Linked DNA regions of Undibacterium sp. 5I1. The protein of the gene in region 1 interacts with the protein of each later gene in a pairwise test. Links are inferred from orthologs where the notes say so. Each region holds a gene or a part of one and is shown on either strand. Other genes may lie near its edges. The genes, in order: tsaE and rlmB.

Region 1 (3,311 bases):
ACTAACTACCAACGTCAGTAGCATCAGCAGAGGCAAGCGCAATTCCATGCTGATACAAAGCCCAGCGGACATGCTCTCTGACCATCTCAGACGGATGCGTCAAGCGTGCTTGCAAAGCACTGACGATGGTCTTATCGCCACGTAAAGAATCGGCAGCATTACCCAAACCCACGGCCAGATTACGCAACCAGCGCTCATGCCCAATACGGCGGATCGCACTACCCTCCAGGTAGCGCATAAACTGCGGCTCAGTCCAGGCAAACAAGCTCACCATGCTGGCGCTGTCCAGACCATTTCTCACCTCAAAATCATCCACGCTCGCCTTTTGAGCAAACTTATTCCAGGGACAAAATAGCTGGCAGTCATCGCAACCATAAACACGATTGCCGATCAACGGGCGCAATTCCACTGGAATACTACCGTGCAGTTCTATCGTTAAATAAGAGATACAACGACGGGCATCTAATTCATATGGCGCGATAATCGCCTGGGTCGGACAAACACTGATGCAAGAGCTACATTGCCCGCAATGGTCACTGACCGGCGCATCCACCGGCAAAGGAATATCCACCAAAATCTCCCCCAGAAAAAACATCGATCCGGCTTCACGACTCAATAGCAAAGTGTGTTTTCCACGCCAGCCCATACCTGCTTTTTCTGCCAGAGCCACTTCCATCACGGGAGCAGAATCAGTAAACACGCGATAACCCAATGCCCCGATGCTGGCTTCAATCCGCTCCGCCAATTGCTGCAAACGATTACGCAATACTTTGTGATAATCACGGCCACGCGCATAGACCGAAATCACGGCGGTATCGGCACCATGGGATTTTTCTTTGACGCGCCAATCGCCGTCACCACTTTTGGGTAAATAATTCATGCGAGCAGAAATCACCCGCACCGTACCTGGCACCAGCTCAGCCGGGCGCGCGCGCTTCATGCCGTGCGATGCCATATACGCCATCTGGCCGTGATAACCGGCATCGAGCCAGGCTTGCAAACCCGGCTCGGCCTGCGACAAATCAACGTCGGCGATCCCCAACTCGGCAAAGCCCAGCTCTTTGCCCCAAGCTTTGATCTGATCTGCCAACGCAGACAAATCGGCTAAATCATGCATAAGTGAGACCCGGCGCGGTATGATGGCGACTGCACTGATGGTGACTGCGCTAATGGTAAATACAATGCGAGCCTGAGATAATGGTGGCAGGCAGCAAAGCCATCTGAATTAGAACTTACGCAAAATTGTCCCAGCAAGGCATAGCAATGTCGACAGCACTCTTGCACGACTAGGAGCTGCAACGTAGCGGGAGCAGCTTTGCGTAAATCCTGTGAATTGAAAAATTGAAATTTCATGTTTAGTCTTACAGCAAATGTCTCATTATAAAACGACCCTCGCGGATGAAGCCGCAACACAAGCTCTGGGCAAACGTCTGGCATTGCACCTGCAAGCCGGGCTGAGTATTTATTTACACGGTGATCTGGGTGCAGGTAAAACCGCCCTGACCCGCGCCATGCTGCATGCAGCAGGACATCAAGGCCATGTCAAAAGTCCTACCTATAACCTGGTCGAAACTTATACCGTGCAATTGCATGGGCAAGCGGTGAATATTCTGCATTTTGATCTGTATCGGATGACTAGCCCAGAAGAATTTTTAGAAGCTGGCTTCCGCGAAGAATTCAATGACAGCACAATTTGCATAGTCGAATGGCCAGAAAAAGCCGATGGCATCTTGCCACCCGCCGATTTGAACATCTTTTTAAGCGTCGCAGGCGAGGGGCGTAAGGTAGAATTGCAAGCCTTGTCTGACAAAGGTAATGCATGTTTAGCAAAATTGAATTTCGCTCCCAATCTGTAAGCCAAAATGATGCGCTATTAGACACAGCTGAGGGCGCAACTACTATAAGCGCAAATAAAGGCGTAAAAACCCGGCGCACCTTCCTCAAGGCGGGGAGCACACTACTCATTTCCATCGCCGTCCCCAGCCTTATCCCGAATATTGCTCAGGCAGCCCAAATTTTGGCAGTACGCGTCTGGCCTGCTGACGACTATACCCGCGTCACGCTGGAAAATGACAGCGACTTAAAGACCAGCCATTTCATCGTCAAAAATCCAGAGCGTCTGGTCGTAGATATTGAAGGGATAGAACTCAACCCTACCCTCAAAGAGTTAGTCGCAAAAATTCAATCTAACGACCCCTACATCAAACAAGTACGGGTAGGACAAAATCGCCCTAATGTCGTCAGGCTGGTGTTTGATCTGAAAGAAGAAGTCAATCCACAAGTATTTACGTTACAGCCCGTCGGCAATTACAAACATCGCTTAGTGTTTGATCTGTACCCATCCAACCCACCCGATCCTATCGCGGTAATGATAGAAAAAGGCAACTGGAACACTGAACTACCAAAAGATCTGACGCCATCTAAACCCGAAAGTCCGGGATTGAAACCTGAAATCAAGCCCGAACTAAAGTTTGGGAATAAACAAGAAAATAAAACTGATCCGGCAAACTCCGAAACAAATAAAGTACCAGAAAAAAATTCAGGTCTAACCCGTATGATCACGATCGCAATTGATCCGGGTCATGGTGGCGAGGACCCCGGTGCGATCGGGCGTGGCGGCAGTCGGGAAAAAGATGTCGTACTGTCGATTGCCAAGCGTTTAAAAGCAAAAATTGAGCAACAACCCAATATGCGCGTGATGCTGACACGCGATGCGGATTTTTTTGTGCCACTGAATATGCGGGTACAAAAAGCCCGCGCCGTGCAGGCCGATTTATTTATGTCCGTACATGCAGATGCGTTTGTTAATTCCAGCGCGCGCGGCTCCTCCGTATTTGCGCTATCAGAAAAAGGAGCCAGCTCCACTGCGGCACGCTGGATGGCAAACAAAGAAAATTCGGCAGATCTGATTGGCGGCGTGAATATTAAAACTCATGACAGACAACTGGCCAGCGTCTTATTGGACTTATCCACGACGGCGCAAATCAACGACAGTCTGAAGTTGGGTAAAGTCGTGCTGAATGAGATCAAAGGCATTAACGACTTACATAAAGGCTCGGTCGAACAGGCGGGCTTTGCGGTACTCAAAGCGCCAGACATCCCCAGCATTCTGATCGAGACAGCGTTTATCTCTAATCCGGAAGAAGAAGCTAAACTGACCGATGATGCTTATCAGGATCAAATGGCAGATGCGATTGTCAAAGGGATAAAAAAGTATTTTGCCAAGAACCCGCCGCTGGCGAAGAACAGATTGACTTAGTATTGGATTAGTTTTAAACGTCGGACTGAATTTAAGCTAAAGAAATTTAAGC
Region 2 (3,256 bases), 1.1 Mb from region 1 along the record:
AAGCCTTGCGATCATGGATGTCAATCAAGCAGCGATAGAAAAGCTTTTCTCAGAGACCGGCGCGAAGATCATGATTCATGGCCACACACACAGGCCTGCAATACACCAGCACGGACAAACTACACGCTATGTCTTACCTGATTGGGATTGCGATGTAGGCATAACGGAGCTAGCTCGTGGTGGCTGGCTTGCGCTCTACGACAATGGAGAATTCGTCAGTTATCAGTTTGATGGAACACGCATTGGCACTCCATCTAAAGCGAGCTGAATACTCTCATCTTAAATATACTCCTATACAGTATATTTAAACGTCCAATAATAACCTGGTCAATATGGCTATTTTGACGAATTTAAGGGGGAGTATATCAATCCGACATGTAATTCAATGCCATTTTTGATTGATATTTCCAGGGTCTGGCCGACTAAGTTATTTTAGCTCTGTAAGAAAAGAAAAAGTACATTATCGATTTTGCGTAAGTCCTATAAAAATAGAATAATCGCCTCAGATCAATCAACCAAACTATTAATTTGTTCTGGATTGAGCTTATCGGTGGCCGCTTGTTGCTCGCAGGCGATGCCTGCACTGGCAAGTGCGATGGTTAATTTTTCTATTTGCTCTTGCTGTGCGGCGGCATGGTCGATCAACTTATGTAGCACTTTAGAAATCGGATCATCACCGTTCGACGTTACACCATAGGCACTAAACAAATTGCCTGTACCAGCATCGGACGCGGATTCTTTTTTTACGATATGAGCCGGATTACCGACGGCAGTTGCGCCAGCTGGCACGGGTTTAACCACGACAGAATTAGAACCAATTTTGGCACCTGCACCAATCGTAAAACCACCTAGCACTTTAGCACCGGCACCGACAATCACACCTGGTTCTAAAGTCGGATGCCGCTTAGCGCCTTTAGAGAGTGAGGTCCCACCTAAAGTCACTCCCTGATAGATCGTGCAGTCGTCACCGATCTCCGCGGTCTCACCAATCACAACACCAAAACCATGATCGATAAAAACTCTGCGTCCTATGGTTGCGCCCGGATGGATTTCTATGCCAGTCACGATGCGCGCCAAATGGGCAATAAAACGCCCCAGCCACTTCAAACCACGAGTCCAGCACCACTTTGCCCAACCATGCATCAAGATTGCATGAAAGCCTGGATAACAAGTCACGACCTCCCAAGTATTGCGGGCAGCAGGATCTCGTTGGATGATGTTGGCGATATCTTCGCGCAAGCGGCTAAACATGATGTGATCTGTAAAAAATAAAAGAATGAGAATGGCAGAAACCAAAAGGGAGATGCATCTTAGCGCGTCCAGAAAATTCCTGCCGACACTAAACGAACTCCTGAGGAGTCCGCGCTAAGATGAAGAGATCAGAGCACCGCTAAAGAAATGTCGATATAGAGACAAGAATATTATCGGACACCCGGCAAACGCTGTCTACGAGCTTCGTATAGACACAAGCCAGAGGCAACTGAGACATTTAAACTTTCAACCGAACCAAACATTGGAATACTAACCAATGCATCGCAGGTTTCTCTAGTCAAGCGGCGCATGCCCTCGCCTTCCGACCCCATAACGATCGCAATACCGCCCTTAAAATCAACGTCGTAAATCGTCTTATCCACTTCATCAGAAGTACCAACCAACATGATGTCGCGTTCTTTTAATTCACGCAAAGTACGCGCCAGATTCGTTACTGTGATGTACGGCACCGTCTCTGCCGCGCCGCTGGCGACTTTGGCTGCAGTCGCGTTTAAACCAACAGCCCGGTCTTTTGGCGCAATGACTGCGTGTGCACCGGCACCATCAGCCACCCGTAAACATGCGCCCAGATTATGCGGATCGGTGATGCCATCCAAGATGAGCAATAAGGGTGGGCCTTCAATTGCATCCAATAATTCATCCAAATTGCGTGCTAAAGATAACTCACCTGCTTTTGCCACAACACCTTGATGACGGCGAGTGCCGACAATATTGGATAAACGCTGATCATCTGCCGGAATAATACGCACACCTGCTGCTTTTGCTGCACTTAACAGGTCTTTCATACGGCCATCAACACGCGAAGAATCCACGTAAATTTCTTCTACTGAGGACGCCTCATGACGAATACGAGATGTCACAGCATGGAAACCAAAAATCATTTTATTTTTCATTATTTACTTCTTTAATTTATTTCTTTGTTCAACTAAATGGGGCGTTCATTCCATGTACCACAGATCACACGGAATATTTACTACGTCAGAAACTTACTATGTTTGTCGCACTTACTACATTTGCAGCAAATCCAACATATCGTGTGCATATCTGTTTTACTTAAGCACCTTCAATTACGTGCTTTTTGATGCAGGAATTGATCATTTCTTTTACTGTTTCTTTTACCGTTTCTTTTTGCCGCTCCTAGATGCTGCGCGAGGTGCGCGTTCGGTGGTTGCAGGCTTACCGGAACGCGAATTCGCAGCCGGACTAGCGGCTTTAGCTGCGGTTTTATTCGGCGCTTTTGCACTTGCCTTATTTGTCTTCACGCCAGCTTTACCTACGCTGGCTTTACCTGCTTTAGCGCGCTCAGTAGCGCCTGAATTACCACGGGCATCTGCCGCTGGTGCAATGCGAGCAGCAGCACCGCTGGCTGGTACGATTGCCAAATCAATTTTGCGTGCGTCGAGATCAACCCGGCTTACCTGCACTTTGATTTTGTCTGCTAATTGATAACGCTTGCCCGTGCGCTCACCACGCAACTCGTGACGTGCATCATCGAACTGAAAATAATCAGCACCAAGTTCAGTAATATGCACCAAGCCTTCGATATAAATATCATCCAATTGCACGAAAATACCAAACTGCGTTACGCCCGAAATAGTGCCGCTAAATTCTTCACCGAGTTTATTCCTGATGAAATAACATTTCAGCCAGGCTTCCACGTCGCGGGACGCTTCATCTGCTCTGCGCTCATTTGCAGAGCAATGCACACCAAGAGCATCCCAAATGGTCAGATCTTGCTCTGCTTTGGGCTTTTTACCAGCAGCCTTATCAATAATTTGCTGTTTGCGCGCGGCATTAGAAACCGTCGTATTGAGCAAGCTGGTATCTATCCCTTTTGGCTCATATTTTTTGCCTAACAAAATGGCTTTGATCGCTCTATGCGTCAACAGATCAGGATAACGTCGGATCGGGCTGGTGAAATGCGCATAAGCGTCATAGGACAAACCAAAATGGCCGATATTATCCGGGCTGTAGACCGCTTGTT

Evidence for each region.
Region 2: the proteins of tsaE (region 1) and rlmB interact in binary tests that used the Escherichia coli proteins (3 or more experiments, as listed by UniProt). The link is inferred for Undibacterium sp. 5I1 from one-to-one orthologs.

What each region holds. Positions count from the first base shown.
Region 1 is NZ_JAVIWI010000001.1:2,727,256-2,730,566, forward strand. What follows is about bases 133-3,113. They hold tsaE (tRNA (adenosine(37)-N6)-threonylcarbamoyltransferase complex ATPase subunit type 1 TsaE), read left to right. Parts: upstream 133-1,370; coding sequence 1,371-1,856; downstream 1,857-3,113. Other genes in these bases: queG (tRNA epoxyqueuosine(34) reductase QueG), read right to left, coding at 133-1,117; RGU72_RS12045 (N-acetylmuramoyl-L-alanine amidase), read left to right, coding at 1,820-3,113. Outside these bases: more of queG, read right to left, coding at 2-132; more of RGU72_RS12045, read left to right, coding at 3,114-3,259. UniProt on the Escherichia coli protein: Required for the formation of a threonylcarbamoyl group on adenosine at position 37 (t(6)A37) in tRNAs that read codons beginning with adenine.
Region 2 is NZ_JAVIWI010000001.1:1,594,475-1,597,730, forward strand. Bases 294-3,219 are described here. They hold rlmB (23S rRNA (guanosine(2251)-2'-O)-methyltransferase RlmB), read right to left. Parts: upstream 2,166-3,219; coding sequence 1,422-2,165; downstream 294-1,421. Other genes in these bases: cysE (serine O-acetyltransferase), read right to left, coding at 508-1,251; rnr (ribonuclease R), read right to left, coding at 2,388-3,219. Also shown: RGU72_RS07135 (UDP-2,3-diacylglucosamine diphosphatase), read left to right, coding at 1-268; more of rnr, read right to left, coding at 3,220-3,256. UniProt on the Escherichia coli protein: Specifically methylates the ribose of guanosine 2251 in 23S rRNA.